Regions from separate parts of the Mesorhizobium sp. ANAO-SY3R2 genome, predicted to be linked through region 1. Evidence: predicted binding sites of a transcription regulator. Region 1 holds the regulator's gene; the other holds the start of a gene.
The links. The regulator LexA, encoded in region 1, represses DNA repair genes until DNA is damaged. The targets are predictions, from matches to a motif close to TGTTCNNNNTGTGTTCNG.

Region 1 (12,167 bases):
AATTCGACCGTCGATCGTGGCGCCATGGCCGATACGGTGATCGGCGAAAACACGAAGATCGACAATCTCGTCCAGATTGCGCACAACGTGCGCATCGGCCGCAATTGCATCATCGCCGGCCTCTCCGGTATTTCGGGCTCGGTCAATGTCGGCGACAACGTCATGATGGGCGGCGGGGTCGGCCTGGCCGATCACCTGACAATCGGGGCGGGCGCCCAGTTGGCGGCGCGCAGCGGGCTCATGCACAACGTGCCGGCGGGCGAAGTGTGGGCGGGCTTTCCGGCAAAACCAATGAAAATGGCCATGCGCGAATTTGCGCTGATCAACAAACTGGCCAAGGCAAAATCGAAGGAGGGCGGGAAAAATGACTGACCAGGCAACCAAGACGCTCGAAACCGTCGACATTCTCGGCCTGTTCAAGCTGCTGCCGCACCGTTATCCGTTCCTGCTGATCGACCGCATCGTCGACATCGACGGCGACGACTCGGCCGTCGGCATCAAGAACGTCACCTTCAATGAGCCACATTTTCAGGGTCATTTCCCGGGCCAGCCGGTTATGCCGGGTGTGCTGATCATCGAAGCGATGGCGCAGACGGCAGGTGCTATCTGCCTGCGTCTGGTGGTCGATGAAAGCCCGTCGCTGGTCTATCTGATGACGGTCGACGGGGCCAAGTTCCGCAAGCCTGTCGTACCCGGTGACCAGCTGAGAATCCACGTCAGGAAAATCAAGAAGCGCGGCAACATCCTCAAGTTTGCCTGCGATGCACGCGTCGATGGTGCCACGGTTGCGGAAGCCGAGGTGGCGGCCATGATGGTGCCAAAGGAATAAGACCTAGCTCAATGCAGAACGAGACATTCATCCATCCCGCCGCCGTTGTAGAGCCGGGTGCCAGCCTTGGCGCAGGCGTTCGCGTGGGCCCCTTTTGCCATGTCAGCGCCGACGCCGTCATTGGCGACCGCGTCGAACTGGTCAGCCATGTCTCGGTCATGGGTGCCACTACCTTGGGCGAGGGCTGCAAGGTGTTTCCGATGGCAACGCTCGGTGCTGCGCCGCAGAACAACAAGCACAAGGGCGGCCGCACGACGCTGATCGTCGGCAAGAACTGCACGATCCGCGAAGGTGTGACGATGCATGTCGGCACCGATACCAGCCGTGGCGAGACCACGGTCGGCGACAATGGGCACTTCCTGGCTTATTCGCACATCGCCCATGATTGCGTGGTTGGCGACAATGTCACCATGGCCAATGTGGCGACGCTGGGCGGCCATGTCGAGGTCGGCAACAATGTCACCCTGGGTGGCCTTTCCGCCGTCCACCAGATGACGCGCATCGGCCACCATGCCTTTGTCGGTGGTGCGGCGATCGTTGATGGCGACATCATTCCCTATGGCATGGTGATGGGCAACCGCGCCCGCCTGCGTGGACTCAACGTGATCGGCATGAAGCGCTCGGGCGTGGCGCGCGCCGAGATCTTTGCCCTGCGCAAGGCTTACAAGATGATCTTCGATCCGGCCCGCGCGGTTGGCGAGAACATCCCCGACGTGGAACGCCAGTTCGCGGACTCGCCAATCGTGCGCGATCTGCTTGATTTCATCCAGGCGCGCGGCAAGCGCCACTTCACCGTCCCGCCGCTCAGAAACGCCGTCTCCGATGACGACGCCAATGACGAAAGCTGAGGGCGAGAACAGATTTGAGCTTTCCGCGGCCGACCGGGTCGCTGTCGTTGCTGGCAGCGGCCGGCTTCCGGTCAACGTCGCAGATAGTCTGGCCGAGGCCGGCCACCAGCCGTTCATCGTAAGAATCGCGGGCGAGATCGATCCGGGCACCAGCCTGTCTGGCTATGACGGCGAAACACTCGCCGTCGAGCAGTTTGCAGCGCTTCTGCCACTGCTGAAGCGCCACCGTATCACCCATGCGGTTCTGGCCGGCGCCATCAGCCGGCGCCCGGCGTGGCGCGCGGTGAGGCCGTCAGTGTCGCTGCTTCGCATCCTGCCGCGCGCGCTGGCGGCGCTGACGCGGGGCGACGACGGCCTGCTGCGTATTCTTGTCGACACCATCGAAGACAATGGCATCAAGGTTCTGGGAGCGCACCAGATCGTCCCCGACCTTCTGGCCACGGTCGGTCGGATGGGGGCCCACGCGCCCATGAAGTCCGATTGGGCCGACCTCAATGCCGGCCTGAAGGCCGCCCGCGCTATCGGTGCGCTGGATATCGGCCAGGCAGCGGTCGCCATTGGCGGCCGCGCCATAGCCCTTGAAGGCATCGAGGGTACGGACCTTCTCCTGGAACGCGTGCGCGACCTGCGGGACAATGGCCGCATCGCCGGTCGCAAGCGCGGCGTTCTGGTCAAGAGCGCCAAGCCCAACCAGGAATTGCGTGCCGATTTGCCGACGATCGGCCCCGCCACCATCGACGCTGCCCATGCCGCCGGATTGGTTGGCATCGGGGTCGAGGCCGGGCGCTCGCTGGTTCTCGATTTCGGCGAGATGGTTGCCCGGGCCGACCGGCTAGGTCTTTTCGTCGTCGGGCTTACCGGCGAGGAGGGGGAGGAATGAACGAGCGGCCGCTCAAGATCGCCATCGTCGCCGGCGAGGAGTCGGGCGATCTTCTGGGGGCCGACCTGGTGCGTGCGCTGCAGCGCCTGAGCGGGCGTGAGGTCAAACTCGTCGGCACCGGTGGCCGCCATCTGCAAGAGCTTGGTCTTTCGCCGCTGTTCGACGCCGGCGAGATCGCGCTGATGGGGCTGTCGGCGATCATCCGCGACCTGCCGCGCCTGATGCGGCGGATTAGCGAGACCGCACGCTTTGTCGCGGCTGAAAAGCCCGATTGCCTGGTTACCATCGACAGCCCCGATTTTTCGCTACGCGTGGCGAAGAAGGTCAGGGCGCTGGCGCCCGGCATCCCCATCGTCCACTATATATGTCCGAGTGTCTGGGCCTGGCGGCCGGGCCGCGCCAAGGCAATGAAGCCGCATGTCGACGAGGTGCTTTGCATCCTGCCGTTCGAGCCGTCCGAACTGGCACGCCTTGGTGGTCCATATGGCACATTCGTCGGTCACAGGCTTTCAAGCGATCCAGGCGTAGCGCTCGCCGCGGCCATGCAGGAACGCGACCGCAGCTTCTCCGCGGATCGCGAAAAGACCCTGCTGCTGCTTCCTGGGTCGCGCAGAAGCGAAGTACGTGGCCTGATCGAGCCCTTCGGTGAGACCGTTTCGATCCTCAGGGCAAGGGGGCATCGGTTGCGGCTGTTGCTGCCGACGGTGCCGCATGTCGCCAAGCTGGTTGAAGCTGCCGTTGCCCACTGGCCGCAAAAGCCCGAGATCATTCTGGACAGCCAGCACAAATGGCAGGCCTTCGGCGAGGCCGATGCGGCCCTGATCGCATCGGGAACGGTATCACTCGAACTGGCGCTTGCCGGCGTGCCGATGATGTCGAACTACAAGCTCGACCCCTTCATGCGCATGGCGCAGGGGCTGATCACGGTCTGGAGCGCCTCGTTGCCCAACCTGATTGCCGACCGGCCCGTCGTGCCAGAGCACTACAACCAGTATGTGCGGCCGCAATGGATGGCGCGCTATGTCGAAGTACTGTTCGACGACACCGACCAGCGGCGTTGGCAAAAGCACGGCTTTGCCGAGGTGCGGCGGCTAATGGCCACCGGCCGTCCCTCCGGCGAGATCGCCGCCGAAGCAGTCCTCAAACATATCCTTAAATGAAAAACGCCCGCCGATTTGGCGGGCGTTTTCGTCAGGTTTGTCGCTGCGCTCAGCGCTTGGCGATAGGCACGTAGTCGCGCTCGGTAGCACCCGTGTAGAGCTGGCGCGGACGGCCGATCTTCTGGCGCGGATCCTCGATCATCTCCTTCCACTGGGCAATCCAGCCGACCGTGCGGGCGAGCGCGAACAGCACCGTGAACATGGTGGTGGGGAAGCCCAGCGCCTTCAGCGTGATGCCCGAATAGAAATCGATGTTCGGGTAGAGCTTCTTTTCGATGAAGTACTCGTCGGTCAGCGCGATGCGCTCGAGTTCCATCGCTACGTCGAGCATCGGATCGTCCTTGATGCCGAGCTCACCGAGCACTTCATGCGTGGTCTTCTGCATGATCTTGGCGCGCGGATCGTAGTTCTTGTAGACGCGGTGACCGAAGCCCATCAGGCGGAACGGATCGTTCTTGTCCTTGGCACGGGCAACGAACTCGGGAATGCGGTCGACGTGACCGATTTCGCCCAGCATGTTGAGTGCCGCTTCGTTGGCGCCGCCATGCGCCGGGCCCCACAGGCAGGCGATGCCGGCCGCGATGCAGGCGAACGGATTGGCGCCCGAGGAGCCGGCAAGACGCACTGTCGAGGTCGAGGCGTTCTGCTCGTGGTCGGCGTGCAGGATGAAGATGCGCTCCATGGCGCGGGCGAGCACCGGATTGACCTTGTACTCCTCGCACGGCACGGCAAAGCACATGTGCAGGAAGTTGGCGGCGAAGTTCAGCTCGTTCTTCGGGTAAACGAAGGGCTGGCCGATGTGGTACTTGTAGGCCATGGCCGCGATCGTCGGCATCTTGGCGATCAGGCGGATGGAAGCCACCATGCGCTGATGCGGATCGGAGATGTCGGTCGAGTCGTGGTAGAAGGCCGACAGGGCGCCGACCACGCCGCACATCACGGCCATCGGGTGCGCGTCGCGGCGGAAGCCGGTGAAGAAGCGCGACATCTGCTCATGCACCATGGTGTGGCGCGTCACGCGATAGTCGAAGTCGTCCTTCTGCGCCTTGGTCGGCAGTTCGCCGTAGAGCAGCAGGTAGCAGACCTCGAGGAAGTCGCCATGCTCGGCTAGCTGATCGATCGGATAGCCGCGGTGCAGCAGCACTCCGGCATCGCCGTCGATGAAGGTGATCTCCGACTCACAGCTGGCGGTCGAGGTGAAGCCCGGATCGTAAGTGAAGGCGCCGGTGGTGGCATAGAGCGATGCGATATCGATCACATCCGGCCCGACCGTTCCGCTTCGGACCTTGAACTCGTGGGTCTGGCCGCGGAAGTCCAGTTTGGCGGTTGAATCAGTCATCGCATACTCCTTAGTCCTGAGTTGCCGCAGGGCGGCGCAATATTCTTAACAAGGCAACCAGATTGGCCCGGAACGCTCGAACCCGCTTTCCAGCTTCCCCCGCTGCTTCCAAATTGGCCTGTTGCCACAATGTTGCACCGCAAAAGCCTGAATTCAATGCAAAATTAGGAAAGCATTGCTGACCTAATCGATTTGATCGGAAATGCGGGCGAGACTTTCGTCCCGACCCAGAACGGCAAGCACGTCGAACACGCCGGGTGACGTGCTTTTGCCCGTCAGAGCGGCCCGCAGGGGCTGTGCGACGGCGCCGAGCTTGAGGTTTTCGCGGCCGGCGAACTCGCGGATCGCAGCTTCCGCCGAGGCAGCGCTCCAGGCTGAGTCGACACCGGCGAGCGCCGCATGCGCGCCCTTGAGTACGTCCTTGGCCGGCCCGGCCAGGAGGCCTGCTGCCTTCTCGTCCAGGGGAAGCGGGCGCTCCGCAAAAAGGAAGGCCGCGCCGTCGGCCAGTTCGACCAGCGTCTTGGCGCGTTCCTTGAGGCCCGGCATTGCCGCCAGCAGCTGCGCCTTGAGCTTGTCGTCGAGCTTGCCGAGGATCGCATCGCCTTCAGGCAGATAGGGCAGGGTCGCGACAAAGATGTCGAACAGCTTCTGGTCATCCATCTGGCGCATGTGGACGCCGTTCAGCGCCTCGAGCTTGGCGAAGTCGAAGCGGGCAGCGCCCTTGTTGACGTCCTCGATCTCGAACCAGCGGATCATGTCCTCGATGCTCATCACCTCGTCGTCGCCGTGGCTCCAGCCAAGGCGGGCAAGATAGTTGAGCAGGGCTTCGGGCAGATAGCCCATGGCGCGATAGGCATCGACACCGAGCGCGCCGTGACGTTTGGACAGCTTGGCGCCGTCGGCACCATGGATCAGCGGAATATGGGCCATCACAGGCACGTCCCAGCCCATGGCGACATAGATGATCGTCTGGCGCGCGGCATTGGTCAGGTGATCGTCGCCGCGGATGATGTGGGTGACGCCCATGTCATGGTCGTCGACGACGACCGCATGCATGTAAGTCGGCACGCCATCCGAACGCAGGATGATGAAATCGTCGAGATCCTTGTTGGGGAAACGAACGTCGCCCTGCACCCGGTCGCGCACCAAAGTCTCGCCTTCCGTCGGTGCCTTGATGCGGATCACCGGCTTGACGCCTGCCGGCGCCTCGGACGGATCGCGGTCACGCCAGCGGCCGTCGTAGCGGGGCGGCCGGCCTTCGGCGCGGGCCTTCTCGCGCATCTCGGTCAGTTCTTCCTGCGAGGCATAGCAGTAGTAGGCCTTGCCCAGCCGCACGAGTTCTTCCGCGACCTCGCGGTGGCGTGGCGCGCGCTCGAACTGCGAGATCGGCTCGCCTTCCCAGGTCAGGCCAAGCCAGGTGAGCCCTTCGAGGATGGCAGCCGTCGCCGCATCGGTCGAACGCTCGCGGTCGGTGTCTTCGATGCGCAGCAGCATCTTGCCGCCGGTGTGGTGGGAATAGAGCCAGTTGAACAGCGCGGTGCGCGCGCCACCGATGTGCAGGTAGCCGGTTGGTGATGGGGCGAAGCGGGTGACGACGGACATAGCTATTTCCACGGGAGGCATGGCGTCGCCCGGTCGGAAGACCGGCGGCGCATGGCGTTTCGGTGGCGTTGATGTAGCATAGAAGGTCAGGGGCGCAAGGGGCAGGCCCGATGGGCAAGCGCGTGCGGGAGGGGCAAGCCGGTGAAAATCCGGTGATCGAGGCCAGCGAGCGCGACTTGCTGGCGGCAGAACGGTTTTCTGCGCCTACACCCATCGGGTATTTTCAGTCAGGTCCATATGTAGTTCCAAGGCTTGAGGAGGCACAGCCGCTTCAAAAGCCGTCTGCCGAATTGCTGACGTGGCTGCGGGGGGCGTCGAATTCCGCCATACGGCAGCTCACGCTGTCGCGCTTGACCAGCGCATTCGAAACCGAACTCGACCGTGGCGCTGCCTTTTTGTTTGTTCCAGTGCTCTTGGCAATCGGCGCACTGGTCTATTTCAACCTGCCGACCGAACCGAGCCCGCCGCCGCTGGTAGCAGCTTCCGCGCTTGCGGTTTTGCTTGCCCTTTTCGCGCGGTCGCATCGGCTTGCCCACTATGTGTTCGCCGCTATCGCCATCTTCCTGATCGGTGTCAGCGTGGCCAAGCTCGAGACCTCCCGCAAGGCGACGATGATGCTCGGCGCAGAGGTGTCGACCACGCTCAGCGGTCGCGTCGTCGAGATCGACCATCTAGGCACTGGACGCACCCGCCTGACCATCGATGTCTCCTCGACCAAGCGGCCCAAGCTGCGCTACGCGCCCGAGCGGGTGCGCCTCACCGCGCGCAAGGTTCCCGAGGGCGTGCTCGTAGGTTCGACTGTGACCGGTTACGTCCGGCTGATGCCGCCATCCGGTCCGGTGCGGCCGGGCAGCTACGACTTTTCCTTCGAAAGCTATTTTGATGGCATTGGCGCCAGCGGCTTTTTCATGAAGGGGCCGACGCTTGCCCCATCCTCGCAAGCAGCATCGGCCGCAAGTCGAGCCTTGGTTTGGGTTGAAAATACGCGCAACCGGATTGCCGAGCGCATTCGCGGTCGGATCGGTGGCGCCGAGGGCGAGATCGCCGCGGCATTGGTCGTCGGCGTGCGCGGCGGCATCCCCGAGGACATCAACGAAGCGCTGCGACGCACCGGGCTCTACCACATCATCTCGATTTCGGGGCTGCACATGGCAATGGTCGCCGGCACGGTCATGTTGCTGATGCGGCTGGGCTTCGCAGCCTTTCCCGGTTTCACGTCGCGCCGCCCGGTAAAGAAATACGCGGCAGGCGCAGCGTTGGCCGCGACTGGCGGCTATCTCTTCATCTCGGGCGCAGAGGTAGCAGCCCAGCGCAGCTTCATCATGCTGGCCGTCATGCTGACGGCCGTCCTGTTCGACCGGGCGGCGCTGACCATGCGCAATCTCGCGGTCTCGGCCATCGTGGTCATATTGGTCTCGCCGCATGAGGTGGTCGGGCCGAGTTTCCAGATGTCGTTTGCCGCAACCGCAGCGCTCGTGGCAGCCTATGCCTGGTGGTCGGACTGGCGCGAGGGGCGGGCGCAGCCGCTCGTGCAAAGGTCGGTGCCGGCCAAAATCTGGCGCTGGCTGGCCGCCGCAGCCGTTGGCCTTGTCGCCACCTCGCTGATCGCCGGGCTCGCCACCAGCGTCTTCGGCGCATGGCATTTCCAACGCGTCTCGCCGCTCAGCCTTTTCGCCAATCTGGCGGTCATGCCGATCGTTTCCACCTTGGTCATGCCCTTTGCGGTGGGCGTCGGAATCTTAATGCCGCTTGGGCTGGACGGCATTTTCCTCGACGTCATGGGTTTCGGGTTGCAGGCGATGATCGCAACCGCCCAATGGTTTTCCGAGCGCTCGCCCATCGATGCCGTGGGGGTGGTCTCGACCTTGTCGGTTGTTTTCGCAACAATAGCGCTCGTCGCCGCATCGGCGGCCACGACCTTTTTGCGCGCTGCCGCCCTGCCGTTCGCATTTCTGGTGGTCCTCACGCTGCCCTTTGCCACGACACCCGATGTGCTGGTCTCAGAGGACGGTCGGCTGATTGGGGTGAGGACAGGCACCGGGCAACTGGCTGTCAACCGCCCACGGCCGAGCCAGTTCACACTCGACAACTGGAAGCGAGTCCTGGGATCGGAAGATGTGGTGGGGCCCCGGCGCACCGATCCGGGCAGCAACAACCTGTCCAAAACCGACCCGGCCTTTGTCTGTGGACACGGCCTGTGCCTGTCAGAACTTGCGCCACGCATCCGGATCGCTCACGCGGAAAACGTGGCCTCAGCGAGGCGTGCTTGTGCCGAGGCCGCCCTTGTCGTTGTGGCCGACGCCACGGCAAGGGATGTTTGTCCTGGTTCGGATGCCGAAATCATAACCACCCGCCAATTGGCGCGGCTCGGGAGTGCCGCGATATTCGTGCAGCAGGCCTCGACAGGCCGGAACCCGAAGCTTGAGATCCTCCATGCCGTGAACGAGCCCTACCGCCCATGGCATGTGCAACGCCAGTTCTCCCGAGAGGCAAGAGGCTTGCCTCCCTATCAGCGCGAAGACCCAGGAAGGCGCAAGCTGGCTTCCGCAAACCAGGCTCTGCTGCCTACGCAAGCGGCTGTCAATCAATAGCGGCGGATCAGCCCGACCAGCTTGCCCTGAACCTTGACCCTGTCAGGCCCGAAGATGCGGGTCTCATAAGCCGGGTTTGCGGCCTCGAGTGCAATCGAAGCGCCCTTGCGCCGGAAGCGCTTGAGTGTGGCTTCCTCGTCGTCGACAAGCGCCACGATGATTTCGCCGGGATTTGCGGTGTTCGCATTGCGGATGATGACCGTGTCGCCGTCGAAGATGCCGGCCTCGATCATCGAGTCGCCCTTGACCTCGAGCGCGTAGTGCTCGCCGCCCATGATCATGTCCGGCGGCACCGAGATCGAGTGCGTCTTGTGCTGGATGGCGTCGATCGGCACGCCGGCCGCGATACGCCCCATCACCGGGATTGCCACTGCCGAACCCGCATCGTCGTCGTTTCCGGCTGAAAGCGAGCGCGACGGCTCGGGCTTGCGGCCAAGGCTGCCTTCAATGACGCTGGGCGAGAACTTGCGCGCCGCGTTGAGGCCGGGTGCGATCGAATCGGGCAGGCGCAATACTTCGAGCGCGCGCGCCCGGTTGGGCAGGCGCCTGATGAAGCCGCGTTCTTCGAGCGCGGTGATCAGCCGATGGATGCCCGACTTGGAGGCGAGGTCGAGCGCCTCCTTCATCTCGTCGAAGGACGGAGGGATGCCCGTCTCTTTAAGCCGCTCATGGATGAACAGCAGAAGCTCGTGTTGTTTGCGCGTCAGCATGGCCACCCCCGAGGGAATCGAAAGAAAAACAAACCCGGAACAAACGCTATATGTTCCAGTTGTGTTCTGCAACTGTTTATATTTGGTGAAGGGCGAGGCGCTATGTTCAGCGCAGCATCAGTACGCTGCAGGCACTGCCAGGTTCGGCCGCCGGTACGAAAGGTTCGCGGATGATGACGCAATTGGCGTCGGCGAGCGTCCGCAGCATCGACGAATCCTGCACCGCGAATGGCGTCGCGACCAAGCCGTCCGGGGTATCGCGGGCTGTCGCCCGGACATAATCCCGGCGCTGATCGTTGGCGCTCATCGGTCGGTCCAGAACAGCCTGCCTGATATCGGGTGCATAGCTCCGGCCTGCGAGTTGTGCCAGCAGCGGCTTGAGGAAGATATGCGAGCAGATCAGGCTGGCGACCGGGTTGCCGGGCAGGCCGATGCAACGCGTGTCGCCGAGGCGACCGAACATCAGCGGCTTGCCGGGGCGCATGGCGATCTTCCAGAAATCCAGCTCCATGCCAAGGCCGGAGAGCACTTCATGGACCAGGTCGTGGTCGCCGACTGACGCGCCGCCAAGGGTTACGATGACGTCCGGCCGCGCCTCCAGCGCCTTGGCGACGAGGGCTGCGATGGCATCCTTGCGGTCCGCGGCGATTCCAAGGTCGAGTACGCGCGCTCCGACCGACCGCGCGATCGCGGCGACCCCATAGGCGTTGGAGGCGATGATCTGATCGGGACCGGGGTTGCTCCCGGGCGGCAAAAGCTCGTCGCCCGTCGCTATGATGGCGACCAGCGGGGCGCTGGTGACCTCGACTTGCGCGTGGTTGGCGGCAGCGATGAGCGACAGGGCGGCCGGGTCGAGCAGCCGTCCGGCATTGAGGATGAGGTCGCCCTGCTTGAAGTCCAGGCCCTTGGCGCGGATGTTACGGCCTGGGGCGGTCGGCTCCAGCACATCGACCAAGCCTTGGCCGAGATCGCGTACATTTTCCTGGATGACGACCGTATCCGCACCATCAGGAACCGGCGCGCCGGTGAAGATGCGCACCGTCTGGCCTTGCGCCACAGTGCCGGTGAATTGCCGGCCGGCCGGTGCAGTCCCGATGACTGAAAGCCGTGCCGGAAGGGATGCGATGTCGTCGGCGCGAACCGCGTAGCCATCCATCGCCGAGGCGTCGAAGGGCGGCTGCGTGCGCAGTGCATGCAACGGTACCGCCAGCACGCGGTCGAAGGCTTCGCTGAGGTTGACCGTTTCCGAGCCGCCGGGTTCGGCTCCTTCGAGCAACCGTTCCAGGGCCTCGGCTACCGGCAGCAGTGCCATCTCTACCCGGCCGCCCTGTAGTCGCCCGACTTGCCGCCGCTCTTTTCGATCAGCCGGATGCCGGAAATCACCATGCCGCGATCTGCGGCCTTGGCCATGTCGTAAATGGTGAGGCAGGCAACAGAGGCGGCGGTGAGTGCCTCCATCTCTACGCCGGTCTTGCCGGTCACGCGGGCCAATGCCGTCACGCGCAGTCCTGGCAAACTCTCGTCGGGCTCGATTTCGACCGAAACCTTGGTCAGAAGGATAGGGTGGCACAATGGCACCAGTTCGTGCGTGCGCTTGGCGGCCATGATGCCGGCAAGCCGGGCGGTGCCCAGCACGTCGCCCTTCTTGGCGTTGCCCGACAGGATCAGCGCCAGGGTTTCCGGCTGCATGACGACGAGGCCCTCGGCAATTGCCGTGCGCGTCGTCTCGGCCTTGTCGCCGACGTCGACCATGTTGGCTTCACCCGCAGCACTGATATGGGTGAGGGTGTTGGCCATTTCAGGCACGCTCGGCAATCGGCGCGCCTTCGAGCAGCGCGCGCGTCGCAGTGGCGACATCGGCCTGACGCATCAGGCTTTCGCCGACGAGGAAGCTGCCGATGCCGGATTTTTCCAGGCGCAGGCAGTCGGCATGGGTGAAGATGCCGCTTTCGCCGACGAGCAGTCGATCGGTCGGAATCATGGGCGCGAGCCGCTCCGAGGTTTCGAGGCTGACCTCGAAGGTGCGCAGGTTGCGGTTGTTGATGCCGAGCAGGCGCGACTGGAGCTTCAGGGCGCGCTCGGTCTCGGCCTCGTCATGGACTTCGATCAGCGCATCCATGCCGTGTTCGAAGGCCGCGTCCTCGAGCCGCCTGGCGTCGTCGTCGCTGACGCTCGCCATGATGACGAGGATGGCATCCGCTCCCCAGG
Region 2 (12,167 bases), 1.6 Mb from region 1:
AATTTCCGCCGTGCCGCTGCCGTCAGCCAGTGGCTACGGGTGAAGGCGGAGTTTCCCAAGCTTCTCGCCGGACATGATCCGGTTGTCAGCCGCGTCCGGACACCGATAGGCCGCAGCGGCATCTACGCGGTGCGGATCGGCGCCGACGACCGTACTGAGGCAGATGCGATCTGCTCCAACCTGCACAAGGCCGGCGGCTCCTGCGTGGTGCTGAGGAACCGCTGACTGTCGGTATCTTCGCCGGGTCAGGTCTCCGCCAGCTTTGCGTCGATCGCCAGGGTCAGTTTGCGCAGCAGGGCGGCGAGCTCGTTCAGTTCCCCCGCGGGCATGCCGGCCAGCATTTCCAGTTCGCCGGCCATGTCGTCCCGGAAGGCGGCCTCGGTGCGCGCGCGCCCCGCTTCTGTCAGCACCACCGCCATGCTGCGGCCATCCGCAGGGGAGGGTTCGCGCCGGATGAAGCCGGCCTTCTCCAGCCGCCCCAACCGGTGGGTGAGCCCGCCCGACGACACCATCAGCGACCTGTAGAGTTCGGTCGGGGTCAGCCGGTAGGGCGGGCCGGCGCGCCGCAGCGTGCTGATGACGTCGAACTCGCCTCGGTCGAGCCCGAAGCGGGCGAAGGTGGCTTCGATGCCGGGCCGGACGAGGTTGGAGATGCGGTAGATGCGCCCGAGCACGGCCATCGGGGAGGTGTCCAGATCGGGAAGCTCGCGCGACCACTGCCCCCGCAGCCGGTCGACATGGTCGCCATTTTCCGGTGTTCCCGCCATCTTTCATTCCCTGTCTGTGAGCAGATATCTTGACGTGAAGATATCGTTGGATTATCTTTGCGCAAAGATAGTTGCCCGCCACCCTGGGGTCCAGAGGCTTCGCGCGGGCATGTCAGGGAGGCGAATATGTATCAGCTCATCCGTCGCGAAACTCTCAGGATGGGGCAGAGCCGCACGGCCCGCTTCGAGGGGCAGGATCACGGCTCGGGCGTGTCATTCTTCCTCGTCGACAATGAGCCGGGCCAGGGCCCTGGCCAGCACGTCCATCCCTATTCGGAGACCTGGATCGTGCGTGCCGGCAAGGCGGAATTCGACGTCGGCGGCGAGAAACTGGCCGCTTGTGCCGGTGACGTCGTCGTCGTCGGGGCCAATGTTCCGCATGGCTTCAGAAATGTCGGCGAGGACCGGCTGGACATCATCTGCGTGCACGCCTCGGACCGCATCATCCAGGAATGGCTGTAGCGGGCCTCCTTTCCGAAAAGCGGCTTCCATGCGGTGCGGATCGGCGCCGACGATCGTACTGAGGCCGATGCGATCTGCTCCAACCTGCACAAGGCCGGCGGCTCCTGCGTGGTCGTGAAGAACCGCTGAGGCAAATTCATGCCACTGCCGGCCGTGGCTGACTGCAGGCGAGCACCTGGTGAATAGTCACGGCGTCCGCCGCTTGGCGCAGCCGCGCGACCGCATCTGGATCGCGCAGCAGCCGGGCGATCCTGGCTAGCACGTTGAGATGTTCCTGGGGCGAGGCCTCGGGCAACAACAGCAGCACGACGAGATCGACGTCCTGCCCGTCGATGGCCTCGAAGGGGCAGGGCGTGCCGAGCCGGACGAAGGCGCCGAAAGGCCGTTGTAGGGCGCGCATCTTGGCGTGCGGTATGGCTACGCCCATACCGAGGCCGGTTGACCCCAGTCTTTCCCGTGCCGCGAGCACCGAGGTGATTTCGGCCGCTGGGCAGCCGGTGCGCCCGGCTGCATGCACGGCAAGTTCCTTCAGCAGCCGTGTCTTTCCCTCCGGCCTGAGGTCGAGGATCACGTCCTCGACCGCAATCACGTCGCCAATGTTCATGGTCAGGTCGAGAGCATGCTGGCGAGTGCCAGTCCGCCCAGCAAGACGCCGGTGACGAAGAACAGGCGCGTGAACATGAACGGTTCGGTCTGGCCGATAGCGCGCGCGTTGTCGTTCGTGCGCGGCTTGCCTGGACGGGCGGCGGCTTGGGGTTTGTCAGAACCGGCAAGCCGGTGCGGCATCTGAGTGCGCAGCATCGCAGTCTTCCTTGTTGTTCGCACCGGCCTGGCCAAAGGCCTCGGGCCGGCGCGTCAGAAAGCTAGCGGCCGCCGCATCAGGATTCGAGAGAGGCGGGACTGCGAAGAAATAGGAAAGTCATAGGGGCGCGGAAGCACTCAAGCCGAATGGACGAGCTTGGCGCTTTCGCTCAGCCAGGTGCCGATCTTGGCACCCAGCCTGTCAGGCGAGACCGGCTTGGGCAGATAGTCGTCCATACCTGAGTCGATGCATTTCTCGCGGTCGCCCTTCAGCGCATGCGCGGTCACGCCGATGATCGGCGTGCGGCTGCCGCTTCGGGCTTCCTCGGCGCGGATGGCGCGCGTCGCCTCATAGCCATTCATCTCCGGCATCGAGACATCCATCAGGATCAGCTTCGGCTTGAAGGTGCGGTACATCTCGACCGCCGTGCGGCCGTTGCCGGCGATGCGGTGGCTGAGGCCCAGGCCTGAAAGGATCTGGCCAAAGACCAGCTGGTTAACCTCATTGTCTTCGGCCACCAGCACGTCGAGCGTGCCGCCCTGCAGCGGCGCGACCTCCGGGTGGGTGAGCGCAGCCTGCGCCGGGCCGCGGATGACGGTAAGGGCAGGCGGTGCCTGGCGGACCGGCTCGCGCACAAACTCCGTCCGTCCGGCCTGTGAGCGCGCCTTCTGCACCGCGGCGATGACGGTTCCGAGCAGCACCGCCGAACGTGCCGGCTTGGTCAGGTGGGCCGCAATGCCGAATTCGAGGACCAGGCGGCTGAAATCGACCTGGTCGACGGAGGTCAAAAGCACCACCGGGATCGACGAGATGCGGCTGTCGGAGGCAATCGCCTTGGCGACGTCGGCGCCGTTCATGCCCGGCATCTGGTAGTCCAGGATGACGCAGTCGACGCTGGCGCCGAGCTGGGCGGCGCGGTCGAGGAAGGCTAGGCCGATGGCGCCGCTTTCGGCGGCAGCGCAGTCGAAGCCCCAGCTTCTGAGCTGTTCGAGCAGGATGTCGCGGTTGACCGGATTGTCGTCGATGACCAGCACGCGAGCGCCGGTGACGTCCATCGGCACGATCCCGCCGCCCTGGCGCGCCTCATGGACGGCGAGCAGGGCCGTGAACCAGAACACCGATCCCTTGCCGAGTTCGCTCTCGACACCGATCTTGCCGCCCATCAGGTCGACGAGGCGGGCAGCGATGGCCAGGCCCAGGCCGGTGCCCTCGTGGCGGCGGGTCGAGCTGCCGTCGACCTGGGCGAATTTTTCGAACACGCTCTGCAGCTTGTCGGCGGGGATGCCGATTCCGGTATCCTCGACGCGCACCTGCAGGGTCACGTTGCCGTCCACCGGCCTGCCCGACACGTCGACCAGCACATGGCCGCGCTCGGTGAATTTGACCGCATTGCCGACCATGTTGGTGATGATCTGGCGGAAGCGGCCGACATCGCCGACCACATGGGTCGGCAGGCGGGGGTCGATGCGGACGATCAGCTCGAGGTTCTTTTCTGCGACGCGGGCCGAGATCAGGGTTGCGACGTCCTCCACCGCCTCGCCGAGATGGAATGGCGCGGGGTCGAGCGTCAGCTGTCCGGCATTGATCTTCGAGAAGTCGAGCACGTCGTTGATGATGGTCAGAAGCGCGTTGCCCGATTTGACGATGACGTCGGTGAAGGTTCTTTGGCGCGGCGTGAGGTCGGTGCGTGCCAGAAGCTCGGCCATGCCCAGCACGCCGTTCATCGGGGTGCGAATCTCATGGCTCATATTGGCGAGAAATTCCGACTTGGCGCGGTCTGCGGCCTCAGCCCTGGAAAGTGACTCGGCGGTTTCGGCGAAGGCGCGGCGGATGGCGCTTTCCATCGGTCGGAACACCCAGAAGGCGACGGCACCGATCACCAGCATCAGCAGTGCGCTGGCGGTCATCAGCAACCTGTCGCTGCTCAACTCGGCGACACGGCGTTCGTCTTCCATCGCGCCGCGGGCGCGCACCAGCATCGGCTGGGCGAACAGGTCGTTCTGGTTGCGGATCTCGCGATAGCTCCACTCGTCGGGGCTCTGCGCCGTCGCCAGCGCGCCGAGATTGCGCGCCATGTCGCGTGCCGACCAGAACAGGTCGCCATTGACCGATGCGCTGTCGATTTCGCTTAGAGACTTGGCCGCGAGATGCGGGCGGATGGCGTCGATCGCAGCCGTTATCCCTTCGATGCCGGCTTCGAGGCGGGCGGCGTGATTGCGCGCCGCCATGGCGAGCGCCTCTTTCGTGTCCGGCCGCCAGGCGGTGGGCGTTGTCTCGGCGAAGTTGGCAGCGTTGCGCAGGTCGCGAGTGAAGGACAGGAGGTCGCCGGCGATGGCGTCGACGCTGCGGCGATAGGCGTTGCCCTGGCTGAAGGCAATCACGACGGCGGTGGAGGCGAGCCCGAAGATCAGCAGACCCGACAGGTATCTGATCCGAATCGAACGGATGAATGACGAGTGCTCTGGCATGCGCAACCCCAAACACATACGCACAACTTTATGGGGCAGGAATAGACACTATTAATATTAAGAGATTCTCACCCGCGCGAGGTGCTCGCGCAGGCAACACCCTAGGATAGTGCTTGGGATCAGCTGTTGCGGCTGGCGACGAAGCTTGCTGCGGCCTTGAGCATGATTGCCCGTTCGCCGAACGGCTCGAGCAATTCATGCGCTTGCGTCACCAGTCCGTCCAGCTGCGCTCGTGCCCATTCGGGGCCGTGCAGAGACACCAGCGTCGCCTTGCCGGCAGCGTCGTCCTTGCCGGTGGCCTTGCCCATGGTCTTGGCGTCGGCGGTGAGGTCGAGCAGATCGTCGGCGAGCTGGAAGGCGAGCCCGATCGCCGAGCCGAATTCGGCCAGCCTGTCGCGGTCGGCGGCAGGGGCGTCGGCGATGATCGCGCCGGCTTCGCAGGCAAAGCGGATCAGCGCGCCGGTCTTCATCGCCTGCAGCCGGATGATGCCGGCTTCGTCGGGCTTGTTGCGCTCGGCGTCGAGGTCGAGCGCCTGGCCGCCGACCATGCCGCCCGGACCGGCTGCGCGGGCGAGCGCCAGCACCAGGGCGGCCCGGCGTTCGGCCGGCAGCGGCGTCGCTTCGTCGGCGATGAGGTCGAAGGCATAGGTCAGAAGTCCGTCGCCGGCCAGGATTGCCGTTGCCTCGTCGAAGGCCTTGTGAACCGTTGGCTGGCCGCGGCGCATGTCGTCGTCGTCCATCGCCGGCAGGTCGTCATGGATGAGCGAATAGCAGTGCACGCATTCGAGCGCGGTCGCGATACGCAGCGCCGCCTCGCCGTCGCCGTCGAAAAGGGCCGCACTTTCCAGAACCAGGAAGGGCCTGAGCCGCTTGCCGCCGTTGAGCGCGCCATGGCGCATCGCCGCCATCAGATGCGCGGGCCGCACAATCTCGCTGGGCAGGACGCGCTCGTCGAGCAGAAGCCGCAATTGCGCTTCAACCGCGTCAGCGCGCAGCCCGAGTGCGGTTTCGAACATGATATCGCTGTCGATCGTCATGGCGGCGAGCGGTAGCCGACAGTCAGTCATTGCGCAAGAAGCCAAGCGCCTTTATGCCGAATGGCTGACAGGCAAGGGCAGGCGGGTTGGCAGAACCGATCATAGAGCCGGAAACCGAAAGGCTGGAGATGGGAGCAAGGCGCGGGTTCTCCTCGCGTGCGAGCCTGCCTCGCTGGGTGCGGCTGGGGGCGCTTGCCGCCGCACTCATGGCTGCGCTGCCGATCGTGCTCACCATCCTCTACCTGCCGCCCTTCGTCCGCCCGATCTCGACGCTGATGATCAAGGACCTCGTCACGCTGCAGGGCTATGACCGGCAATGGGTGCCGCTCGACGATATCGCGCCCGTGCTGGCCCATTCGGTCATCATGTCGGAGGACGGCCAGTTCTGTTTCCATAGGGGTGTCGATCTCGGCGAGTTGAAGGGCGTCATCAACGACGCGCTCGACGGCGAGTCGACCCGCGGTGCGTCGACCATTCCGATGCAGACGGTGAAGAACCTCTACCTCTGGAACGGCCGCTCCTTCCTCCGCAAGGCCGCCGAGCTGCCGCTGGCGATCTATTTCGATGCGCTGATGTCCAAGCGCCGGATCATGGAGATCTATCTCAACATCGCCGAATGGGGCCCCAACATCTATGGCATCGAGGCCGCCTCGCAGCATTATTTCGGCAAGCCGGCGAGCAAGCTGACCCGGCGCCAGGCCGCACTGCTTGCGGTGACCCTGCCCAATCCGCTCGCGCGCAACCCGGCCAAGCCTGGCCCCGGACTCAAGCGGCTGGCTTCCGTCATCGAGCGCCGTGCGGGCAAGGCCGGCGCCTATGTGCAGTGCCTCGATTAGCCGGGCACGCGCCTTGGCCGAAAAAAGAGTCGGTTCGGGCTGGTCAAGCTCGGTTTCGACGTGTATAGGCTCGCCAACTTATCTTAGTATCCGGCCTTGGAAACGGCCCTTTCACGAGGGCGGACAGGGTCACTTGACCGATTAGTGGAGTGTATCCATGGCTGTTCCAAAACGAAAAACCTCCCCCTCCAAGCGCGGTATGCGCCGTTCGGCCGATGCGCTGAAGGCCCCGACCTACGTCGAGGACAAGAACTCCGGCGAAATGCGCCGTCCGCATCACATCGACCTGAAGACCGGCATGTATCGCGGTCGCCAGGTGCTGACGCCCAAGGAAAGCTGAGACAGCTTTTTTTGGACGGGCCTATTTGGAAAGGACCGGCTTGGCCGGTCCTTTCTTTTTGTGCGTTTGACTATTGTCAGCCAGTAAGGCTGCCGGATCGATCTGGCGTGATCTGATGGGCTTGATCTACGAGCCAGCCCCGGCCGGGGGCCCGCTGCCTCCGGCGGCTCCCCGGCGTTCGCGCCCTTCGAACGGGGCCCGGCCCTTCGCTGTCGCTCCGGGCGTTCGGCACTCAAAAAGCCAAGCAGTTGGCTTTTTGTCGGCCTTAGGCCGACCGTGCCTCACCCCATCGAATCGATCTTGCGCTGCATTGCGGCGATCTGTTCCTTGAGTTCCCTGAGATCGTCCGCCTTCTCGGGCGCGGCTTCCTTCTTCGCCGGTTCGGCGGAAGCGCCGTTGCCATTGGGCATCGGGAAGGGGGTGAACATGCGCATCGCGTTCTGGAACATTTCCATGTTGCGGCGCGTCTGCTCCTCCAGCGCCTTCATCGGCGTGGCGCCCTTCATCATATCCATCGGCGTCTTGCCGAAGGCCGAGTTCATCTGCTCACGGAAGCGTTCCTGCTCCTTGGCGAAGGCAATCATCGACTGCTCGAGGAAGCTCGGCACGACCATCTGCATCTGGTCGCCATAGAAGGAAATCAGCTGCCGCAGGAACGGGATCGGCAGCATGTTCTGCCCGTCCTTGTTCTCCAGCTCGAAAATGATCTGCGTCAGCACGGGATGCGTGATGTCCTCACCCGTCTTGGCGTCCTGGACGGTGAACTCCTCGCCCTTCTTGACCATTTCGGCCAAGTCCTCGAGCGTCACATATGTACTCGTGCCGGTGTTGTAGAGACGCCGGTTGGCATATTTCTTGATCACGACCGGCTCATTCTTTGCAGGCATCAGTATCCTCCCCCGGAAGACCGGAATGCCGTGTAAGCAGCCGGTAACATTGCCCTCGGCAGCAGGATAAGCGCAAAGCAAGCGCAAATCCAAGCGATTTGTGCAGTGCAAGAAGCAATCGCCGCGCAGCGCCGGCAAAAAATGCTGCGCAGCATTGCTGCAGCGCAAGCGCAGCATGAGCCGTCAGCCGATTTTCCGGTTTGACTCGGGTCCTGGAACGGGCAAGAAAAGTGGTGGATACGAACACCCTCGACACAACAAGCCACCTCGTTTCACCACTTCTGGAGAGAAACATGTCCTCCTCTTCCTCCATCGTCGTCGTCAGCGCGGCCCGCACGGCGGTCGGCTCTTTCAACGGCGCCTTCGCCAACACGCCGGCCCACGAACTCGGAGCCGTGGCAATCAAGGAAGCGCTGGCCCGTGCCGGCGTCGATCCCAAGGAGGTCGATGAAGTCATCCTTGGCCAGATCCTGACCGCCGGTCAGGGCCAGAATCCCGCGCGCCAGGCCGCGATGGCTGCCGGCATCCCGCAGGAAGCGACCTCATGGGGCCTCAACCAGCTTTGCGGCTCGGGCCTGCGCACCATCGCCATCGGCATGCAGCAGATCGCCACGGGCGATGCCAGGATCATCGTCGCCGGCGGCCAGGAATCGATGTCGATGGCGCCGCACTGCCAGCATCTGCGCGGTGGCGTGAAGATGGGCGACTTCAAGATGCTCGACACCATGATCAAGGACGGACTGACCGACGCCTTCTACGGCTACCACATGGGCACTACCGCCGAGAACGTCGCCCGCCAGTGGCAGCTCACCCGCGACGAGCAGGACCAGTTCGCGGTCGCCTCGCAGAACAAGGCCGAGGCGGCCCAGAAGGCCGGCAAGTTCAAGGACGAGATCGTCCCCGTCACCATCAAGGGCCGCAAGGGCGACACCATCGTCGACCAGGACGAATATATCCGCCACGGCACGACGCTGGACGCCGTTGCCAAGCTGAAGCCGGCCTTCGACAAGGAAGGCACGGTCACGGCCGGCAACGCATCCGGCATCAATGATGGCGCTGCCGCCGTTGTGCTGATGAGCGAAGCCGAGGCTGTGCGCCGCGGCCTCACCCCGCTCGTCCGCGTCGTTTCCTGGGCAACCGCCGGCGTCGATCCGCAGATCATGGGCACCGGCCCGATCCCGGCTTCGCGCAAGGCGCTCGAAAAGGCCGGCTGGTCGGTCGGCGATCTCGACCTTGTCGAGGCCAACGAGGCCTTCGCTGCCCAGGCTTGCGCGGTCAACAAGGACATGGGCTGGGATCCGTCGATCGTCAACGTCAATGGCGGGGCGATTGCCATCGGCCACCCGGTCGGCGCGTCGGGCGCCCGCATCTTCAACACGCTGGTCTACGAAATGCGGCGACGCAGCGCGAAGAAGGGGCTCGCCACCCTATGCATCGGCGGCGGCATGGGCGTCGCGATGTGTGTCGAAGCGATGTAGAGCAAAAACAACAAAGGGCGGCCAAGGTGCCGCCCTTTTTGTCTTCATAAGCCTGTCACCAGAGCGGGCGAAATACCAAGCAAGAGAAGGGGAAACACATGAGCAAGGTTGCACTCGTCACTGGCGGTTCGCGCGGCATCGGTGCTGCGATTTCGATCGCCCTGAAAAACGCCGGTTACTCCGTTGCTGCCAACTATGCCGGCAACGACGAGGCCGCGCAGAAGTTCAAGGCGGAGACGGGCATCCCCGTCTACAAATGGTCGGTCGCCGACTATGATGCCTGCGAGGCCGGCATCAGGCAGGTTGAGGCGGATCTCGGCCCGGTCTCGGTGCTGGTCAACAATGCCGGCATCACGCGCGATGCGATGTTCCACAAGATGACGCGCGAGCAGTGGCGGGAGGTCATCGACACCAATCTGCACGGCGTCTTCAACATGACCCATCCGCTGTGGAGCGGCATGCGCGACCGCAAGTTCGGCCGCGTCATCACCATCTCCTCGATCAACGGCCAGAAGGGCCAGGCCGGCCAGGCCAACTATTCGGCCTCCAAGGCCGGCGACATCGGCTTCACCAAGGCCCTGGCCCAGGAGGGCGCGCGCGCCGGCATTACCGTCAACGTTATCTGCCCCGGCTATATCGCCACGGACATGGTCATGGCGGTGCCGGAGAAGGTGCGCGAGGGAATCATCGCCCAGATCCCGGTCGGCCGCCTTGGCGAGCCGGAGGAGATCGCGCGCTGCGTGGTGTTCCTGGCGTCCGAGGGGTCGGGCTTCATCACCGGTGCCACGCTCACCGCCAATGGCGGGCAGTATATAGCGGGCTAGCCATCAATGTCGGATCGGTGAACAGGAAGCGGCGCCGCGAGGCGCCGTTTCCTTGTTGCAAATGCGGTTCCTGAATGAACTGCGATCGCCAAAGCGCCCGTTGAGCGAAGTGTGTGCCGGCCTGGCACGTAAAGGTTAACACCTTGGTCTGGCGTCGTGCCGCGCTTCAGGCAGGTCGTGTGCCAAAATCGGTGTCGGTGGGCGCTGGGGCACAATATCTAGCAGTGAACAAAACGGGAAATCTGGCGGATCAGTGATTCGTCGCCGATTCGTTCCGCATTTGGTTCAAGTCTTAATCAAATGCGCCAGGTAGGCGGTCTCGCCATTAATGCGGCGATAGGAAAAATCAACAAATTCATAATTTTGCGCCGAGCTCATTGGTCGGTCGCCGCGGCTGGCCCGCAAAGGTTAACAGCATGGTGCCCGAACGCGCGGCCGGTCACTTTAGTGATTCTGCATGTGGTGCCGCTTGCCACTGGAATGTCCATATGTTGCGGTGAACAAAACCTGAATCACCGGGAGTCAGTGATTCGTCGCTGATTCGTTCCAGACTCGTTCCAACTCTTAATTCGGAACATTCTGCTTTCGCTTTGGCGCACAAGTCCCTATGTGTCCAGTCGGCGCTGCAAGCGCCACAACGCTGGGCTTGTCCTGGCGCTGAGGGCGGTTCCTTGAAATGAATGTGCATCCCAAGCAGAACGACCCGCTGATCCTGACAGGACGCGATGTCACGGCCGTACTGGGGCCGACCAACACAGGCAAGACCCATCTCGCCATCGAGCGCATGATTGCGCATGAAAGCGGCGTCATCGGCCTGCCGCTCCGGCTGCTCGCCCGCGAAGTCTACGGCCGGCTGTGCGAAAAGGTCGGTGCGCACAAGGTGGCGCTCGTCACTGGTGAGGAAAAGATCGTGCCGGCCGGTGCGCGGTATTCGGTCTGTACGGTCGAAGCCATGCCGCGCCAGACCGATGCGGCCTTTGTCGCCATCGACGAGGTCCAGCTCGCAGGCGATCTCGAGCGCGGCCATATCTTCACCGACCGCATTCTCAATCTGCGCGGCCGGCAGGAAACGCTGCTGCTGGGGGCCGCCACCATGCGCGGCATCCTCGAAAAGCTGCTCAAGGGCATCTCGGTCGTCACCCGGCCGCGCTTGTCGCATCTCGCCTATGCCGGTTCCAAGAAGCTGACGCGGCTGCCGCGCCGCTCGGCCATCGTCGCGTTCTCCGCCGACGAGGTCTATGGCATTGCCGAGCTGATCCGGCGCCAGCAGGGCGGTGCTGCCGTGGTGCTGGGGGCACTCAGCCCGCGCACTCGCAATGCCCAGGTGGCGCTCTACCAGTCCGGCGATGTCGACTACCTGATCGCCACCGACGCCATCGGCATGGGCCTGAACCTCGACGTCGATCATGTCGCCTTCGCCCAGAACCGCAAATTCGACGGCTACCAGTATCGCCAGCTCACCGCCGCCGAGCTTGGCCAGATCGCCGGGCGCGCCGGCCGCCATTTGCGTGACGGTACCTTCGGCGTCACCGGCCGGGTCGATCCGCTGGACGAGGAACTGGTCGAACGGATCGAGGCGCATGAATTCGATCCGGTGAAGGTGCTGCAGTGGCGCACCGCCCAGTTCGACTTCGCCAGCATCGATGCGCTCAAGCGCTCCATCGACACGGTGGCACCCGTCGAGGGGCTGACCCGCGCCTTGCCGGCGGTCGATGCCCAGGCGCTCGAGCATCTTTCGCGCGACCCCGAGATCCGCTCGCTCGCCACAAATCGCGAGCGCGTCGCGCTTCTCTGGGAAGCCTGTGCGCTGCCCGACTACCGCAAGATCGCTCCGGCGCAACACGCCGATCTCATCGCCTCGATCTATGACGATCTTGCCCGACGCGGCCATGTCGACGAGAACTATATGGCCGAACAGGTCCGTCGGGCCGATTCCACCGAGGGCGATATCGACACGCTTTCGCATCGGATCGCCCAGATCCGGACCTGGACTTTTGTCTCCAATCGCCCTGGATGGCTGGCCGATCCGGCACACTGGCAGGAAAAAACACGCGACATCGAGGACAGATTGTCAGATGCGCTGCATGAGCGGTTGACGAAACGCTTTGTAGACCGCAGGACTTCCGTCCTCATGCGCCGCCTTAGAGAAAATACTATGCTTGAAGCCGAAATCAGCCCGTCCGGAACCGTCCTCGTCGAGGGCCACCATGTCGGCGAACTGCAAGGGTTCCGTTTTACCGCCGACCAGAGTGCGGGCGGCGAGGAC

Region 2: ABSY17_RS04845 (helicase-related protein) is a predicted target of LexA. The motif match lies at 10,444-10,461, and genes of this name have one in related genera.

Annotation. Positions count from the first base shown of each region.
Region 1 covers NZ_CP159955.1:1,613,352-1,625,518, forward strand. Annotated here, with positions in the region: gene lpxD (UDP-3-O-(3-hydroxymyristoyl)glucosamine N-acyltransferase) at 1-372, shown strand, start outside; gene fabZ (3-hydroxyacyl-ACP dehydratase FabZ) at 365-829, shown strand; gene lpxA (acyl-ACP--UDP-N-acetylglucosamine O-acyltransferase) at 841-1,677, shown strand; gene ABSY17_RS12565 (LpxI family protein) at 1,664-2,557, shown strand; gene lpxB (lipid-A-disaccharide synthase) at 2,554-3,717, shown strand; gene gltA (citrate synthase) at 3,767-5,056, opposite strand; gene gltX (glutamate--tRNA ligase) at 5,240-6,664, opposite strand; gene ABSY17_RS12585 (ComEC/Rec2 family competence protein) at 7,009-9,249, shown strand; gene lexA (transcriptional repressor LexA) at 9,243-9,959, opposite strand; gene glp (gephyrin-like molybdotransferase Glp) at 10,066-11,271, opposite strand; gene moaC (cyclic pyranopterin monophosphate synthase MoaC) at 11,274-11,756, opposite strand; gene trpC (indole-3-glycerol phosphate synthase TrpC) at 11,758-12,167, opposite strand, start outside.
Region 2 covers NZ_CP159955.1:22,945-35,111, forward strand. Annotated here, with positions in the region: gene ABSY17_RS04780 (lytic transglycosylase domain-containing protein) at 1-225, shown strand, start outside; gene ABSY17_RS04785 (MarR family winged helix-turn-helix transcriptional regulator) at 246-767, opposite strand; gene ABSY17_RS04790 (cupin domain-containing protein) at 894-1,229, shown strand; partial or broken gene ABSY17_RS04795 (SPOR domain-containing protein) at 1,254-1,358, shown strand; gene ABSY17_RS04800 (PTS sugar transporter subunit IIA) at 1,366-1,833, opposite strand; gene ABSY17_RS04805 (hypothetical protein) at 1,836-2,030, opposite strand; gene ABSY17_RS04810 (response regulator) at 2,169-4,499, opposite strand; gene ABSY17_RS04815 (polyprenyl synthetase family protein) at 4,619-5,566, opposite strand; gene mtgA (monofunctional biosynthetic peptidoglycan transglycosylase) at 5,623-6,372, shown strand; gene rpmF (50S ribosomal protein L32) at 6,530-6,712, shown strand; gene phaR (polyhydroxyalkanoate synthesis repressor PhaR) at 6,994-7,599, opposite strand; gene ABSY17_RS04835 (acetyl-CoA C-acetyltransferase) at 7,893-9,077, shown strand; gene ABSY17_RS04840 (beta-ketoacyl-ACP reductase) at 9,176-9,901, shown strand; gene ABSY17_RS04845 (helicase-related protein) at 10,578-12,167, shown strand, end outside.